Regions from separate parts of the Kitasatospora sp. NPDC059973 genome, predicted to be linked through region 3. Evidence: riboswitches for the same ligand, from Rfam matches in the RefSeq annotation. Region 3 holds a riboswitch; each other region holds the start of a gene.
What was found. A riboswitch is a leader RNA that binds a small molecule or an ion and turns the genes downstream of it on or off. The one in region 3 is predicted to bind thiamine pyrophosphate.
Positions count from the first base shown of each region.

Region 1: it holds a riboswitch for thiamine pyrophosphate, as region 3 does, so the genes downstream of both, thiO (glycine oxidase ThiO) here and thiC (phosphomethylpyrimidine synthase ThiC) in region 3, are expected to answer to the same signal.
Region 2: it holds a riboswitch for thiamine pyrophosphate, as region 3 does, so the genes downstream of both, ACFWA9_RS18155 (purine-cytosine permease family protein) here and thiC (phosphomethylpyrimidine synthase ThiC) in region 3, are expected to answer to the same signal.

Region 1 is NZ_JBHWUI010000007.1:79,688-85,205, forward strand. Features, by position in the region: gene ACFWA9_RS03705 (polyprenyl synthetase family protein) at 1-1,070, shown strand, start outside; gene thiE (thiamine phosphate synthase) at 1,129-1,779, opposite strand; gene ACFWA9_RS03715 (Rv2175c family DNA-binding protein) at 1,779-2,144, opposite strand; gene ACFWA9_RS03720 (NAD(P)/FAD-dependent oxidoreductase) at 2,197-3,402, opposite strand; TPP riboswitch at 3,501-3,613, shown strand; gene thiO (glycine oxidase ThiO) at 3,617-4,777, shown strand; gene thiS (sulfur carrier protein ThiS) at 4,774-4,983, shown strand; gene ACFWA9_RS03735 (thiazole synthase) at 4,986-5,518, shown strand, end outside.
Region 2 is NZ_JBHWUI010000060.1:13,191-18,708, reverse strand. Features, by position in the region: gene ACFWA9_RS18160 (glycerophosphodiester phosphodiesterase family protein) at 1-115, opposite strand, end outside; gene ACFWA9_RS18155 (purine-cytosine permease family protein) at 257-1,726, opposite strand; TPP riboswitch at 1,719-1,867, opposite strand; gene ACFWA9_RS18150 (S1C family serine protease) at 2,255-3,850, shown strand; tRNA gene ACFWA9_RS18145 (tRNA-Ser) at 3,910-3,997, shown strand; gene ACFWA9_RS18140 (peptidoglycan-binding protein) at 4,182-5,294, shown strand; gene ACFWA9_RS18135 (MerR family transcriptional regulator) at 5,408-5,518, shown strand, end outside.
Region 3 is NZ_JBHWUI010000029.1:36,205-41,722, reverse strand. Features, by position in the region: gene ACFWA9_RS11125 (SPFH domain-containing protein) at 1-991, opposite strand, end outside; gene ACFWA9_RS11120 (hypothetical protein) at 1,095-1,301, opposite strand; TPP riboswitch at 1,457-1,591, shown strand; gene thiC (phosphomethylpyrimidine synthase ThiC) at 1,587-3,404, shown strand; gene ACFWA9_RS11110 (ice-binding family protein) at 3,570-5,312, opposite strand.

The sequences.
Region 1 (5,518 bases), on a different contig from region 3:
ACGTGGAGGACGTCCGCGAGCGCGTCAACGCCGCGCTCGCCGGGTTCATGGACGGCCAGTCGGCCCTGCTCGGGAAGATCTCCCCGCAGCTGGCGCCCGCCGTCGAGGCCCTGCGCGACTTCCTGCTGGACGGCGGCAAGCGGCTGCGCCCGGCGTTCTGCTACTGGGGCTGGCGCGGCGCCGGCGGCCCGGCCGCCGGCGAGGCCATCGCGCACGCCGCGGCCGCCCTGGAGCTGCTGCAGGCCAGCGCGCTGGTCCACGACGACCTGATGGACCGCAGCGACACCCGGCGCGGCCTGCCCTCCGTGCACCGCCGCTTCGAGGCGCTGCACCGCGCGAGCGGCTGGCGGGGCGACCGCGAGCAGTTCGGCGCCTCGGCGGCCGTGCTCCTCGGCGACCTGCTGCTGATCTGGTGCGACGAGCTGTTCCTGCGCTCGGGCCTGGACCCGGCCGCGGTGCTGGCCGCCAAGCCGGTGTTCGACCTGATGCGCACCGAGGTCATGGTCGGCCAGTACCTGGACGTCCTGGAGCCGGTCGCCGGGGACTCCACCGACGAGGGCGCGCTGGACCGGGCACAGACCGTGCTGCACTACAAGTCGGCCAAGTACACGATCGAGCGGCCGCTGCAGGTCGGCGCACTGCTGGCGGGCGCCGGGCCGGAGCTGGTCGAGGCGTACGGCGCGTTCGGCCTGCCGCTGGGCGAGGCGTTCCAGCTCCGTGACGACCTGCTCGGCGTCTTCGGGGACCCGGCGGTCACCGGCAAGCCGGCCGGGGACGACCTGCGCGAGGGCAAGCGGACGCTGCTGGTCGCGCACGCCATGCGGGGGCTGCCCGCCGCCGACGCCCGCCACCTGGACGACCGGCTCGGCGCGCCGGACCTGGCGCCCGAGGAGGTGTCCCGGCTGCGCGAGCTGGTCGGGCGCAGCGGCGCGCCCGAGCTGGTGGAGCGGCGGATCGAGGAGCTGATGCGGCAGTCGCTGGCCGCGCTGGAGGCGGCCCCGCTGGCCGACCGGCGGGCCCGCGAGGTGCTGCTGGCGCTGGCCGAGGCCGCCACCGTCCGCAAGTACTGAGCCGGGTGTCCGAAAAAGGGGCACCCGGACGTACCGGGAACGGCGGCAGCCGTCCGGGTCAGACCGCGCGCAGCCGCCGGGCGAACGCGGCGGCCGCCGCCCGCGGGTCGTCCGCGGCGGTGATCGCGCGGACCACCACGACCCGGCTCGCCCCGGCCGCCAGCACCTCGTCCAGGTTGCCGAGGTCGATGCCGCCGATCGCGAACCACGGCCGGTCGGTGCTCTGCTTCGCCGCGTACGAGACCAGGCCGAGGCCGGGCGCGTGGCGGCCCGGCTTGGTCGGGGTGGGCCAGACCGGGCCGGTGCAGAAGTAGTCGACGCCGGGCTCGACGACCGCCGCGTCCACCTCGGACTCGGCGTGGCAGGACCGGCCGATCAGTACGTCCTCGCCGAGGATCGCCCGGGCGGCGGGCACCGGCAGGTCGTCCTGCCCGAGGTGCAGCACACCGGGCCGGGCCGCGTGCGCGACGTCGGCGCGGTCGTTGACGGCGAGCAGCTTGCCGTGGCGGCGGCAGGCGTCGGCGAAGACCTCCAGGGCCGCCAGTTCCTGCTTGGCCTCCAGGCCCTTGTCGCGGAGCTGGACGATGTCCACCCCGCCGGCCAGCGCCGCGTCCAGGAACGCGGCGAGGTCGCCCTGCTCGCGGCGCGCGTCGGTGCAGAGGTAGAGCCGGGCGTCGGCAAGGCGCCGGCGCGGTGTGTCCGCCGCCATCAGATCAGCATCGCCTGGGCGCGGCGCTTCACCTCGGTGCCGCGGTTCTCCTGCAGCGCCTGGATCGGGCTGCCGGGCAGCGACGGGTCCTCGGTGAAGAGCCACTCCAGGATCTCCGCGTCGTTGTACCCGCAGTCGCGCAGCACCGTCAGGGTGCCGGACAGGTGCTTGACCAGGCCCGGGCCGTCGATGAAGGCGGCCGGCACCTGGAGCGACCTGTTCGGGCCGCGGCGGACGGCGATCAGCCCGCCGTTCTTGACCAGGTCGCGCACCTCGGTGACCCGGACCCCCCACTGCTCCGAGATGTCGGGCAGGTACATCCAGTCGGTGACCAGGGATTCAATCTTGCTTTCGATCTCACTCACGTCACCAGACTGCCACCTCCGGGGCCCGCCGCGCACCAACCGGCCCCGCGGACTACCCGGCGACGGCCGACTTCAGGGCCACCGCCGGGTCCGCCGCGCGCACCGGATCGAGCACCGCGGCGCGCTCGACCAGCCGGCGGCCCTGGGTGAGATCGCGCGGGCGGTCCACCGTCAGCAGGGCCCGCAGCACGCCGTCCCGCAGCCAGAGCACCGCCCAGGACGGGTCCTGCGGGGAGCCGCGCCAGAGCAGTTCGTCACCCTCGCCGTGCCGCCCGGCGTACTGCACCGTCCGGCCGAACTGCTCCGACCAGAAGTACGGCACCGGGTCGTACGCCACCTCCGCGCCGAGCACGGCGGCGGCCGCCGCCGCACCGGACTGCAGCGCGTGGTCCCAGTGCTGGACGGTCAGCCGGGCGCCGGCGCGGGCCGACGGGTAGCTCACGCAGTCACCGGCCGCGTGGACGCCGGGCAGCGTGGTGCGCAGCCGCTCGTCGACCAGGATCGCGCCGGCGGCGTCCAGCGCGACCCCGGAGCCGGCCAGCCAGCCGGTCGCCGGGCGGGCGCCGATGCCGACCACCACCTCGTCGGCGGGCAGGTGCGAGCCGTCCGCCAGCAGCACCGCGCCGGGCTCGACCGCCGCGACGCCCACCCCGCAGCGCAGCTCCACGCCGGCCTCGGCGTACCAGGCCGCCATCGCCCGGCCGATCACGGCCGGCAGCGCGCCGGGCACGGGCGCCCGGCCCGCCTCGACGACGGTGACCTCGCAGCCGGCCGCCCGGGCGGCGGTGGCCACCTCGGCGCCGATCCAGCCCGCGCCCACCAGGACCAGGCGCAGGCCGGGCCGGAGCAGGGCGCGCAGCGCCAGCGCGTCGTCCAGGGTGTGCAGCAGGTGGGCGCGCTCGGCGCCGGGCAGGGCGCGCGGGGCGGCGCCGGTGGCGATCACCAGGGCGTCGTACGGCAGGTCGCCGCCGTCGGTGCGCAGCACGCCGGGGGTGAGGCCGGTGGCGCGGCGGCCGGTGAGCAGTTCGACGCCGAGCTGCGCGAGGTCGAGGTCGAGCGGGGTGGCGTCGGCCTTGCCGAGCAGCACCTCCTTGGAGAGCGGCGGCCGGTCGTACGGGGTGTGCGGCTCCTCGCCGACCACCACGATCCGCCCCCGCCAGCCGCCCTGCCGCAGGCCCGCGGCGCAGTGCGCCCCGGCCAGCCCGGCCCCCACCACGACCACCTGATCCGTCCCGCTCAGCTCTGCCACGCCCGTCACTGTACTGGCGGGCGCCCGGGGCACCAGAGGGCCTCGGGCGCCCCGCGTCCGCCCCTCGTACGCGCCTTCGGTGGCGGCGACCCCCGGAGTTATGGTGGGGGCACCATCACGGGAGCCCGGCGGACCGGGCTGAGAGGCGGGCTTGCACGGCCTGCGACCGTCCGAACCTGATCCGGGTCATACCGGCGAAGGGAGAGCAGCGACTTTGACACGCTTGGCAGCAGGTACCCATGCCCACGTGCTGGTCGTCGGCGGCGGCATCATCGGCCTCGCCGTCGCCTGGCGGGCGGCCCGGCGCGGACTGACGGACATCGCGGTGGTCGACCCCGACCCGGGCGGCGGGGCCGCCCGGGTGGCCGCGGGCATGCTGGCCCCCGTCACCGAACTCCAGTACGGCGAGGAGCCGTTGCTGCGCCTCGGGATGGCTTCCAACGAGCGGTACGCGGCCTTCGCCGACGAGCTCACCGAGGCCTCCGGCGGCCGGGACACCGGCTACCGCCGGTGCGGCGCCGTCGCCGTCGCCCTCGACTCCGACGACCGCGAGGAGCTGCGCGAGCTGCACGCCTTCCACGGGCGGCTCGGCCTCGACTCGCAGTGGCTGACCGGCCGGGAGGCCCGCAAGCTGGAGCCGATGCTCGCCCCCGGCGTCCGCGGCGGCCTGCACGTCACCGACGACCACCAGGTGGACGGCCGCCGGCTGGCCGCGGCGCTGGTCCTCGCCTGCGAGCGGGCCGACGTGCGGCTGCACCGCACCGAGGCCACCGAGCTGCTGCTCGAGGGCGACCGGGCCGTCGGCGTCCGGCTGGGCACCGGGGAGACCCTGACCGCCGACCGGGTCGTGCTCGCCGCCGGCTCCCGCAGCCATCTGCTGCCCGGCCTGCCCGCCGGTGTGCTGCCGGCGATCCGCCCGGTGAAGGGCCAGATCCTGCGGCTGCGGATCCCGCCGGCCTACCGGCCGTTCCTCTCCCGCAACGTCCGCGCGGTGGTGCGCGGCCAGCACCTCTACCTGGTGCCGCGCGAGGACGGCGAGCTGGTGATCGGCGCCACCAGCGAGGAGCAGGGCTACGACACCACCGTCACCGCCGGCGGGGTGTACGAGCTGCTGCGCGACGCCCACGAGCTGGTCCCCGGCATCACCGAGCTGCCGCTGGTGGAGACCTCCGCCGGGCTGCGGCCGGGCTCGCCGGACAACGCGCCGCTGCTCGGGCCGACCGCCCTGCCCGGCCTGGTCGCCGCCACCGGCCACTACCGCAACGGCGTGCTGCTCACCCCGGTGACGGCCGACCTGCTCGCCGAGTACCTGGTCACCGGCACGACGCCCGCGCTCGCCGAGCCGTTCTCCCCCACCCGCTTCACCACGAAGGTCCCCGCATGAGCGAGATCGAACTCACCGTCAACGGCGAGCCCCGCCGGGTGCCCGCCGCCACCACCCTGGCCGAGGTGGTGACCACCCTCAGCCGGGCCAACTCCGGCGTCGCCGCCGCCCTCAACGAGGCCGTGGTGCCGCGCGGCTCGTGGCCGCTGACGCGACTGGCCGCGGGCGACCGGGTCGAGATCCTCACCGCCGTCCAGGGAGGCTGACCATGGCCGACGACGTGTTCACCATCGCCGGGACGGCCTTCGGCTCACGCCTGATCATGGGCACCGGCGGCGCCCCCAGCCTGGACGTCCTGGAACAGGCGCTGCGGGTCTCCGGCACCGAGCTGACCACCGTGGCGATGCGCCGGGTCGACGCCACCACCCAGGGCTCCGTCCTGGACGTGCTGACCCGCAACGGCATCCGCGTGCTGCCCAACACCGCCGGCTGCTTCACCGCCGGCGAGGCCGTGCTGACGGCCCGGCTGGCCCGTGAGGCGCTCGGCACCGACTGGGTGAAGCTGGAGGTGATCGCCGACGAGCGGACCCTGCTGCCCGACCCGATCGAGCTGCTGGACGCGGCCGAGACACTGGTCGACGACGGCTTCACCGTCCTGCCCTACACCAACGACGACCCGGTGCTGGCCCGGAAGCTGGAGGACGTCGGCTGTGCGGCGATCATGCCGCTGGGCTCGCCGATCGGCTCCGGTCTGGGCATCCGCAACCCGCACAACTTCCAGTTGATCGTGGAGAGCGCGAC
Region 2 (5,518 bases), on a different contig from region 3:
GGCGGTAGGCCGCGAGCGTGTGCTCGGGCAGGGCGTGCGAGGAACCGCGGTGGGCGATCACCTGGACGGGCCGCGCGGTGCGCGCCGCCGCCGGGGAGAGGTCAGGGCTGGTCACGCCGTCCACGATAGGCGGCGGAAGTGACACCCGGGCGAAGACGGCCCCAACCTGCGGGGCCGTCTTCGCCCGCGCGCCTCGTCGTCCGGCCCTCCCGGCGCGCTGCCGCGGGCCCGGGTCGGGCCTCGGGCCTCTCGGGCGTCAGGCGGCGGGGGTCCGGCGGGTGAGCGGGGTGAGCGCCCAGGTGACCAGGGCCGGCACCAGGAAGCCGAACAGGGACGCCGAGGTCCACTCCTGGGGCGTGAAGTGCAGGGCCTCCTGCACGGAGGTCCAGAAGTCCGTCCACCAGCCGGCGATCGCGGTCGGCGCGATCAGCTGGTAGACGGCGAAGCCGAGCGCCCAGGGCAGCAGCATCAGCCAGCGGGACGGGGCGTCGGCGGCGAGGTTCCAGCCGCGCCGGCCGGCGCCGAGGAAGTAGTCGACCGCCAGCACCGCGAACATCGGCACGAACACCGAGCCGATCAGACCGAGGAAGGCGTAGTAGGAGTCGGTGAACTCGGTGATCTGCAGCGCCAGCACGGTGATCAGCAGGCCGGTGGCGCCGGTCAGCACCCGGCGGTCCACCTTCGGCAGCAGGTTGTGGACCGACATCGCGGTCGAGTAGACGTTGGCGAAGGACTGGTCGGTCTCGCGCAGCACCAGCACCAGCAGGAAGAACCAGCCGGCCCAGACGCCCAGGAACGAGTCGAAGATCCGGGAGGCGTCGCCGTCGGCCTGCAGCAGCGCGAACAGGCCGAGCACGTAGCACCAGACCTGGGCGACGGTGTAGCCGGAGAAGCTGCCCCAGAACGCGGAGCGGGCGGTGCGGGAGTGCCGGGTGTAGTCGGCGGCCAGCGGGACGAAGGAGATCGACACCGCGATCATCGCGTCGGTGGCCCGGAGGAAGCCGTGCCAGTTGCCCGCGCCCGGGTCGGACACGCCGCCCCGGCCCAGCTGGACGGTGAAGTAGACCATCGCCACCGCGACCGCCGCCGCGACGAAGCGGCGCAGCACCGCGATCGCGCCGAGCGGCCAGATGGTCAGCGCGGTGGTCACCGCGCCCGCCAGGACGACGAAGAGCCAGCGGTAGCCGTCGGTGTGCGCCACCGTCTGCGCGCCCATCGCGATGACCAGCAGCTCGTACACGCCCCAGCCGACGCACTGGACGATGTTCAGCACCGTCGGCACGTAGGAGAGCTTCGTCCCGAACAGTCCGCGCAGGTTGGCCATCGCCGGCGCGCCGGTCCGGGCCCCGATCAGCGCGGCGACGCCGAGCATCGCGGTGCCGACCACGGTGCCGACCACGATCGCGGTGACGGCGGCGGCCAGCGACAGCTCGCTGCCGGGTGCGCCGAGCACGGTGGCGGCGGTGGTGAAGCCGATCAGGCTGACGCCGAGGTTCATCCAGAGCGCGAAGTGGTCCCGGAAGCGGAGCGTGCGCGGCGGCTCGGTGTCGAGGACGAACGGGGCCTCGACCCGGTCCGCCCGGTCCGGACGGTCCAGGACGGCGGTGCCCGCTCCGGTGGAACCGGCCGCCCCGCCGGTGGCGTCGCAGGGATCGGTCGCGGACGATTCGGGGAAACCCTTGGACGCGGGCGCGCCCGAAGAAGAGGATGGCGAAGCAGGCGGCATGGCCGATACTCCCTACGCCGGCATTACCCGGACAGGTTCCGGCGGTCTGCGCCCCCTCGACGGTCCGTCCACGGAGCTCGTGGCGTACGGTCGACCGGCGCACTCTCAGCCTGGTGGGTCCAAGCTCCCGCGTGTCAGTTTGGAGCGACAGGCTAACCGGCGCGGGAGTGAACGCCAAGGCCAGGCGTCCGGCGGTCCGCATCGCGGGACGCCGCGGGGCGGCCTCGCACGGGGTGCCGGGGGGCCGCCGCGGGGGCCTGCGTGGGGGCCGTTGTCGGGCCGGGCTAAGGATTCTTATGACTTCTTCAGAGGGGTCCTTACGGCAATCGAATCGAGTGTGCGAAAAACTATGGTTGTTGGTCCTGTCAGCTATGGAGGTCGTCCGTGAGCACCGAGCGCGAGGTTGGGCCCACCGGGCCACAGGGGGAGCAGCCCTCCGACGGCCAGGGGGTAGTGGGTCCCGCTCCTGACGGTCGGGCGCAGGTGGCGCCCGGTCCCGTCCAGGCGGCGCCCGAGGCGGACCGGACCGTGACGGACACCGTCGCCGGGGCGCCCGCCGCTCCGGCCGCGCCCGCGTCCGGCGGGTTCACGCCGACGCTGGCGTTCAGCAAGGTCGGCGCCCCGGACCCGGCGCCCGCCGTGCCCGCCGAGCCGGTGGCGGCTCCGGCCGCCGAGGCCGGGTACATCGACGCACCTCCGCCCGTCCTGCCGCCGGCCCCGGCCGCGCCGGCCGCGCCGGTGGCCGCACCGGTCACCAACCCGTACGCCACACCGGGCGCCCCGGTCGCGGCGGCGTCCCACGACCCGTACGGAGCGCCGGCCGCGCCGGCGCCGCACCACCCGTTCGGCGCCGGCCAGCCGCTCGGCGGCTGGGGCGGCCACGAGGTCCCGCCCGGTGGCCCCGCCGCCCCCGGTGGCCCCGCCGCCCCCGGCGGCCCGGGCTACCCCGGCGGGCCGCTCGGCTACCCGGCCGAGTACCCCGGCACCCCCGGGCCCGGCGGCCCGCGCAAGAAGCGCGGCGGCCTGATCGCGCTGATCGCCGCCGTCGCCCTGGTCGCCGGTGTGGCGGGCGGGGCGCTCGGCGTCGCCGTCGCGGACCGCAACGACAACGGCATCAGCGCCGCGGACGACCACCGGAGCACCACCGTCCAGGCCAGCACCCAGAAGAACGAGCCCGCCCCCGGCTCGGTGGCCGGCATCGCGCAGAAGGCGCTGCCCAGCGTCGTCACGATCAAGGCGCAGGGCAACGGCGAGTCCGGCACCGGTACCGGTTTCGTCTTCGACACCGAGGGCCACATCCTCACCAACAACCACGTCGTCGCGCCCGCCTCCAACGGCGGCAAACTGACCGTCAAGTTCGCCGACGGCACCTCCTACAGCGCCTCGGTACTCGGCCGCGCCGAGGGCTACGACGTCGCCGTGGTGAAGCTCGACAACCCGCCCAAGGACAAGCTGACGCCGCTTCCGCTGGCCGACTCCGACAAGGTCAACGTCGGTGACTCCACGATCGCCATCGGCGCGCCGTACGGCCTGGAGTCCACCGTCACCACCGGCATCATCAGCGCCAAGGACCGCCCGGTCGCCTCCGGCGACGAGACCGGCGCGCAGTCCTCGTACATGAACGCGCTGCAGACCGACGCCTCCATCAACCCCGGCAACTCCGGCGGCCCGCTGCTGGACGCCGGCGGCGCGGTGATGGGCATCAACTCGGCGATCCAGTCCAACGCCTCGGCCAACGGCCGGGCCGGCAGCATCGGCCTGGGCTTCGCCATCCCGATCAACCAGGCCAAGTGGGTCGCCGAGACCCTGATCAAGACCGGCAAGCCGGTCTACGCCAAGCTGGACGTCCTGCGCAACGACGACTACAAGGGCGACGGCGCGCAGATCCAGACCCGCGACATCCAGGGCACCCCGGCCGTCACCCCCGGCGGCGCCGCCGACAAGGCCGGCCTCAAGCCCGGCGACGTCATCACCAAGCTCGGCGGCAGCCCGATCGAGAACGGCCCGGCCCTGGTCAGCAAGATCTGGACGCACAAGCCCGGCGAGACCGTCGACGTCGAGTACACCCGCAACGGCCAGACCAGCACCACCAAGGTCACCCTCGCCGAGCGCGTGGGCGACTGACCCCCACCCCGAAACCGGTGCACCGAACCCCGCCGGACCCGTTAGGCTGACCTCCGCCTGGAGAGCTGCCCGAGCGGCCTAAGGGAACAGTCTTGAAAACTGTCGTGCGGTGACCCCGTACCGTGGGTTCGAATCCCACGCTCTCCGCTGGTTGGAGAACCACCTGCTCAAGGCGGGTGCCGACGTCGAGTCGGCACCCGCCTTCTGCGTTTCCGGGGGTGGAATTCACCTGAACGGGGGGTTTGGGGTGGGGGTGTGCTCGTGAGGGGGTGAGGGGTTCGTGTGTCGGGCGTAAGGGGCGGACTGCCCTGGGCCCGGCGAGGAGAGACTGATGGCCTGGTACCCCGGCGCTGAGAAGCTGGAGCTTCAGCCCGAGTCGGACGACCAGCCGGCGATCGTGCCGACGCAGGTGATCTTCCACAGCATCGCGGCGCCGTGGGCGCCGCGCCGAATCTACGAGTACTGGCGGGACTCGACCAATCTGGAGTCGCACTTCGGGGTCGGATACGACGGCAGTGTGGGCCAGTTCATCGGGACGGAGACCCGGGCGGACGCCAACATGGGGGCGAACCGCAGGGCGGACGGCACGGGGGCGGTGAGCGTCGAGTCGGCCAGCAACGACCAGAACACCGATCCGTGGACGGACGCGCAGGTCGCCGCCCTCGTCGCGCTCGGCGTCTGGCTGCACGGGCGGCACGGGATCCCGGTGCGGGCCTGCCGGAGCGCGAACGACCCGGGCTTCGGCTTCCACCGGCTCTTCCCGGAGTGGTCGGACGGCGGTACGTCGTGCCCCGGGGACGCCCGGGTGCGGCAGTTCTACGACGTCGTGCTGCCCGGGATCGCCGCCGCCGCGGGCGGCGGTCCGTTGCCGCCGCCGCCCCGGTCCGACACCGCGCCGGTCCGCCGGCGGGTGACGATCAACGGCCTGGAGTACGGCTACGGCGCGCACGGGCCGCAGGTCCGCGAGGTGGGCGAGGCGCTGGTGGCGGCCGGGCACGGTGCGCACTACACGACCGGTCCGGACGAGGACTGGCGGGACGCCGACACCCTCAACTACCAGGACTACCAGCGCAGTCTGGGGTACTCGGGCAGTGACGCGGACGGCGTCCCGGGCGAGCAGTCGTTGCGCCGGCTGCTCGGCCGGCTCCCCTCGCCGCGCCGCGTCTCGCTGGCCCACGTCGTCGCGGCGGCCCGGACCGACCCGGGCGCCGAGCAGGGCCACCAGACCTACGGCGGCGAGGTCCGGATCGTCGAACAGGCGCTGGTCGACGAGGGGTTCCTGGAGCAGCGCTGGGTGGACGGCTCGCTGGGCAGCACGACGGTGCAGGCGTACGCGGCCTTCCAGCGCAGCCTCGGCTACGCGGGCTCGGACGCCAACGGCATCCCCGGTCAGCGGAGTCTGCGGGAGCTGGGGCAGCGGCGGGGGTTCGACGTGACGGACTGACGGACTGACGGGCGGACGGACGGAAGCGCGGACGGCCGGGCCGGGTGCCCGACCCGGCCGTGGGCGCCGGTGCTTGACCATGACACGGTGTGAGGCTCTGCACTGGAGGCATCATGTTCAACATCGGAGACTTCGCCAAGCACGGCCGGGTGTCGGTCCGGATGCTGCGCCACTACGACGCGATCGGGTTGCTGCACCCGGCCCGGGTCGACCCGGTCAGCGGC
Region 3 (5,518 bases):
GGCCGGCCTCGGCGGCCGCCTTCAGCTCGGTCTCCTGGGCCTGGGCCTGCGCCGCCGAGATCCGCGCGTCGCGGTCGGCGTCCGCCCGGGTGCGGGTCTCGTACGCCTTGGCGTCGGCCGGCTTGCGGACCTCGATCTGCAGCTGCTGCTCCTTGCGGCGCGACTCCAGTTCGGCGACCTTCGTCTCCTGGACGACGACCTCCTGCCGGGAGGCGGCCTCGGCGAGCGGCCCGGCCTGCTGGGCGCGGGCGTTGGCGGTGTCCCGTTCGGCCTGGTAGGCGGACTGCTGGATGGCGCTGTTGCGGGTCGCCTCGGCCTTGCGGGCGGCGGCCTCCTGCTCCGCCTCGGTGGCCATCCGGTCGGCCGCGGCCTGGGCGATCCGGGCGTCCCGCTGGACGGCGGCGGCGTGCGGGATGGCGAGGTTCTTGATGTAGCCGGTCGGGTCGATGATCTCCTGGATCTGCAGGGTGTCGATGATCAGCCCGAGCTTCTCCATCTCCAGCCCGGAGGCGGCCCTGGTCTCCCCGGTGAGCCGCTCGCGGTCCCGGATCATGTCCTCGACGGTGAGCCCGCCGACGATCGAGCGCAGGTGGCCGGCGAAGACGTTGTGGACCCGCTGGCTGATCAGCTTCTGCTGGTCCAGGAATCGCCGGGCGGCATTGGCGATGGAGACGTCGTCGTCGCCGATCTTGAAGATCACCACGCCCTTGACCCGGACCGGGATGCCCTGCGTGGTGACGCATTCGACGTCCAGCTCGGCCTCGTTGAGGTCCAGCGAGAGCCGGCGGACGCCCTGCAGCCCCGGCGTGACGAAGGTCCCCCGCCCGGTGACGATCCGGAAGCCCAGGCCGTCCCCGACCCCCTCGGTCCGGTGCCGGGAGCCGGAGATGATCAGGGCCTCGTTGGGCTCGGCCACCCGCCACATGAGCTTGAAGAGCGTGACACCCACCAGCAGTACCCCGGCGGCGGTCCCGATGATGACGAACACCATGGTTCAACTCCCCCTTTCGGCACATGAGATGCGCCGACTCGGATTGTCCGCCCGGGACAACCGGAGGAGAAGGGATCGCACATGACCGTCCGTCACAACCCTGTCACGGCAGGATCGGTGCCACGTAGACGGTCCGGGGCGGGTGGTACTCGATCACCACCACGGGCGTGCCGACCGACAGCCGGTCACCCGGCACGGCGAGATAGGCGAGGAACGCCTCCGTGCCGCGGCGCTCCGGGACGTGCACCATCACCTCGCCGACCAGTCCCGCGCCCACCGCTCCGCTGACCCGCCCCGTGCTCCCGATCACTGCGCTCCTCCTTCGCCGCCCGCCCCGCGTGACTGCCAGTCTGCCCGCCCCGGAGCGCCGCGGCGCCCCGTCGTCCGGATCGCCGCCCGGGGACCCCCTCTGGACCAGCGGCGATCCGCTCGCTACGGTGTTGGACGTCATGCGCAGGCAACACCGCCTGCGGACACGGGAGCTCGGAGCACCGGGCTGAGAGGGCGCTGACCGGGACGTCGCTGGACGTGCCGACCGCTGCGCCGACCGCAGGAACCTGACCGGGTAATGCCGGCGTAGGGAGTAGAGGGTCTGATGACCACGTTCGACGCACAGCCGCAGTCTGCCCGGAACCAGGCCGCCGGAAGCGCGGCCACCGGCTACCCGACCCCGGCCTGGCGCAAGGCCTACCGCGAGGGGTCCCGCCCCGACCTGCGGGTCCCGTACCGCGAGGTCGTCCTGACCAACGGCCGGACCGTCCCGCTCTACGACACCTCCGGCTCGTACACCGACCCCGCCTACGAGGCCGACGTGCGGCGCGGCCTGCCGCCGCTGCGGGACGCCTGGATCCGCCAGCGCGGCGACGTCGAGGAGTACGACGGCCGCGAGGCCCGCCCGGAGGACGACGGGATCAAGCACACCTCGCCGCGCGGCGGGAACCTGCGCAACCTGGACGCCGTCTTCCCCGGCCGCCCGCGCCGCCCGTTGCGCGGCCGGTCCGGCGCCTCCGTCACCCAGCTCGCCTACGCCCGGCGCGGCGTGGTGACGCCGGAGATGGAGTTCGTGGCCCTGCGCGAGGGCCTGGACCCGGAGTACGTCCGCGCCGAGGTGGCGCGCGGCCGCGCCGTCATCCCGGTCAACGTGAACCACCCCGAGGTGGAGCCGTCGATCATCGGCACCAACTTCCTGGTGAAGATCAACGCCAACATCGGCAACTCCGCCGTCACCTCCTCGATCGAGGAGGAGGTGGAGAAGATGACCTGGGCCACCCGCTGGGGCGCCGACACCGTCATGGACCTCTCCACCGGCCGCAACATCCACACCACCCGGGAGTGGATCCTGCGCAACTCCCCCGTCCCGATCGGCACGGTGCCGCTCTACCAGGCGCTGGAGAAGGTCGACGGCCGGGCCGAGGAGCTCAGCTGGGACGTCTACCGGGACACCATCGTCGAGCAGTGCGAGCAGGGCGTCGACTACATGACCGTGCACGCCGGCGTGCTGCTGCGGTACGTGCCGCTGACGGCCCGTCGCAAGACCGGCATCGTCTCGCGCGGCGGCTCGATCATGGCGGCCTGGTGCCTGGCCCACCACCGGGAGAACTTCCTCTACACCAACTTCGAGGAGCTCTGCGAGATCCTCGCGAGCTACGACGTCACCTTCTCGCTCGGTGACGGCCTGCGCCCCGGCTCGATCGCCGACGCCAACGACGAGGCGCAGTTCGCCGAGCTGCAGACGCTGGGCGAGCTGGGCCGGATCGCCCGGGAGCGGGACGTCCAGGTGATGATCGAGGGCCCGGGCCACGTCCCGATGAACAAGATCAAGGAGAACATGGATCTCCAGAAGGAGATCTGCGACGAGGCGCCGTTCTACACCCTCGGCCCGCTGACCACGGACGTCGCCCCCGGCTACGACCACATCACCTCGGGCATCGGCGCCGCGATGATCGCCTGGTGGGGCACCGCGATGCTCTGCTACGTCACCCCCAAGGAGCACCTGGGCCTGCCCAACCGGGACGACGTGAAGACCGGCGTCATCACCTACAAGATCGCCGCCCACGCCGCCGACCTGGCCAAGGGCCACCCCGGCGCCCAGGCCTGGGACGACGCCCTCTCCGACGCCCGCTTCGAGTTCCGCTGGGAGGACCAGTTCAACCTGGCCCTCGACCCGGAGACGGCCCGTGAGTTCCACGACGAGACGCTCCCCGCCGAGCCCGCCAAGACGGCCCACTTCTGCTCGATGTGCGGCCCGAAGTTCTGCTCGATGAAGATCTCCCAGCAGATCCGCGCCGAGCACGGCGACGGCTCCTCCGCCGTCGCCTCGGACTACGACGCCGAGGCCCTGGCGGGCATGCGGGCCAAGTCCGAGGAGTTCGCCGAGCAGGGCAACCGGGTCTACCTGCCGATCGCGGACTGACTCTCCACCGACTGCACCGGCCCGCGTCCCGTGGGGGGAGTCGCGGGCCGGTGCGCTTTCACGTCGTCGGATGTCGTCGGACGTCCCGGGGGGGCCACGATCGGCGCCGGCCGGGTCGTCCGCCGTCGCCGCGAGATCCGCGGGGTTTGCCGGGTTTCGTCGGGGTCAGTGCCGTCGGCGGGCCGCGGCTCGTCCGCTTCGCCTCACCAGGATGACGAGTGCACCGCCCAGGGTGAGGGCGGCCGTCGAGCCGACCAGGAGGCCGATCGATCCACCCGAGCCGGTGGCGGCGAGTGCCGGCCCCGACTCATCCGGGTGCTGCACGGGACCGCCCTGCACGGGAGCGCCCGGTGCGTTGCCGCCCTGACCGTTGCCGACCTGCACGGAGCCGCCCGGCACGTTGCCGTGATGGCCGTGGTCGTTCCCGTGATGACCTTGCTCATGACCACCGTGACCCTGGTCGCCGTGCCCCGGCCCGCCGTGACCGCCGTGGCCGCTTGGAGACTGGGACGGCCCTGCCGGTCCTGCCGGTCCTGCCGGGCCTGTCGGGCCTGCGGGTCCTGCCGGTCCTGCGGGGCCGGGAGAACCGGGTGCGCCGGGTGAGCCGTTGGCTCCGGGTGAGCCGTTCGCGCCGGGTGAGCCGTTGGCTCCGGGTGAGCCGTTCGCGCCGGGGAGTCCGTTGGCACCGGGTGAACCATTGGCACCCGGAGCACCAGGTGCACCGGGAGCTCCTGGGGCGCCGTTGGGGCCGGGGGCACCAGGTGCACCAGGGGCGCCGGGTACGCCGGGAGCGCCGTTGGGGCCGGGCGAACCAGGTGCACCGGGAGCTCCTGGGGCGCCGTTGGGGCCGGGGGCACCAGGTGCACCGGGAGCTCCTGGGGCGCCGTTGGGGCCGGGGGCACCAGGCGCACCAGGGGCGCCGGGTACGCCGGGAGCGCCGTTGGGGCCGGGCGAACCAGGTGCACCAGGGGCGCCGGGTACGCCGGGAGCGCCGTCGGGGCCGGGCGCACCGGGCGAGCCGGCCGGACCGGCGGGTCCAGTCGGACCGGTGGGTCCGCTCGGACCGGCAGGACCGCTCGGACCGGCAGGACCGCTCGGACCAGCAGGACCGCTCGGACCGGCAGGACCGCTCGGTCCGGGCGGGCCGACGGTGCAGGCCGCCCTCGTGATGGTGTTGTCGTCCAGCGTGACGGCCCCCGTGCGGGCCAGGGCACGGCCTTCGATCACCGAGGCATGGTTCACGGTGATGGACGTCATGGCGAGGATGTTGCCCTTGAAGAAGGAGCTGACGTCGATGGTGGCGGAGCTGCCCACCTGCCAGAACACGTTGCAGGGCTGCGCCCCGTTGACCAGGCTGACGACGCTCGACGGCGCCGTGATCAGGGTGGAGGCGATCTGGAAGATGAAGACGGCACTGGGGTCGCCCAGGGCGTCGAGGGTGACGGTCCCGGTGAGGTTGAGCGACGACGTGGCCTTGTAGACGCCGGGCGTCAGCGTCAGTCCGCCGATGTCGCCCGGAGAGGTCAGGCTGGCGGTGGGGGCCCGGCCCGCGGCGTCGTTGTAGGCGATGACCAGGTCGGACTGGGCCTGTGCGGCCTGGGCGTCGTTGACGTGCTGGACGCCGTTCACGATCCCGGGCGGAAAGCCCGTCACGCTGGTGCCCGGGCTGAGGCCCAGGTCTCCGTTGATCACGCTGGGGCCGGTGTTGGTGACGGTTGAGGCGGCCAGGATCGCGTAGCTGGTGTCGGTCCCCAGCGTCACCGGTGCCGTGGCGGCGTGCGCGGGGCTCGCGACCAGACCTGCTGTCGCCAGCAACGTGAGTCCGGAGAGCAGGACGAGCGCCCCCGTGAGGCGGGAGCGTCGGCGCCCGCTGTCGGGTGGGGCGGGCGGAATGGCATCGACTGCCATGGGACGGGACCCTTCTTGTCGTTGTTGAGCTCCGTCACCCGGAAAGAGGTGTTTCGGAGCGCTGATGGTGAGTTCTGGTCGGCCCACAAGCCCTCGTACGTGCGCCGGGGCGCCACGGGCGTCACCCCGGGAGGGCCGCAGAGCGACAGTTCGCCAGGGATGGTGATGCACCGTCACCAACTCAGTACACCGTGCAACAACAACAT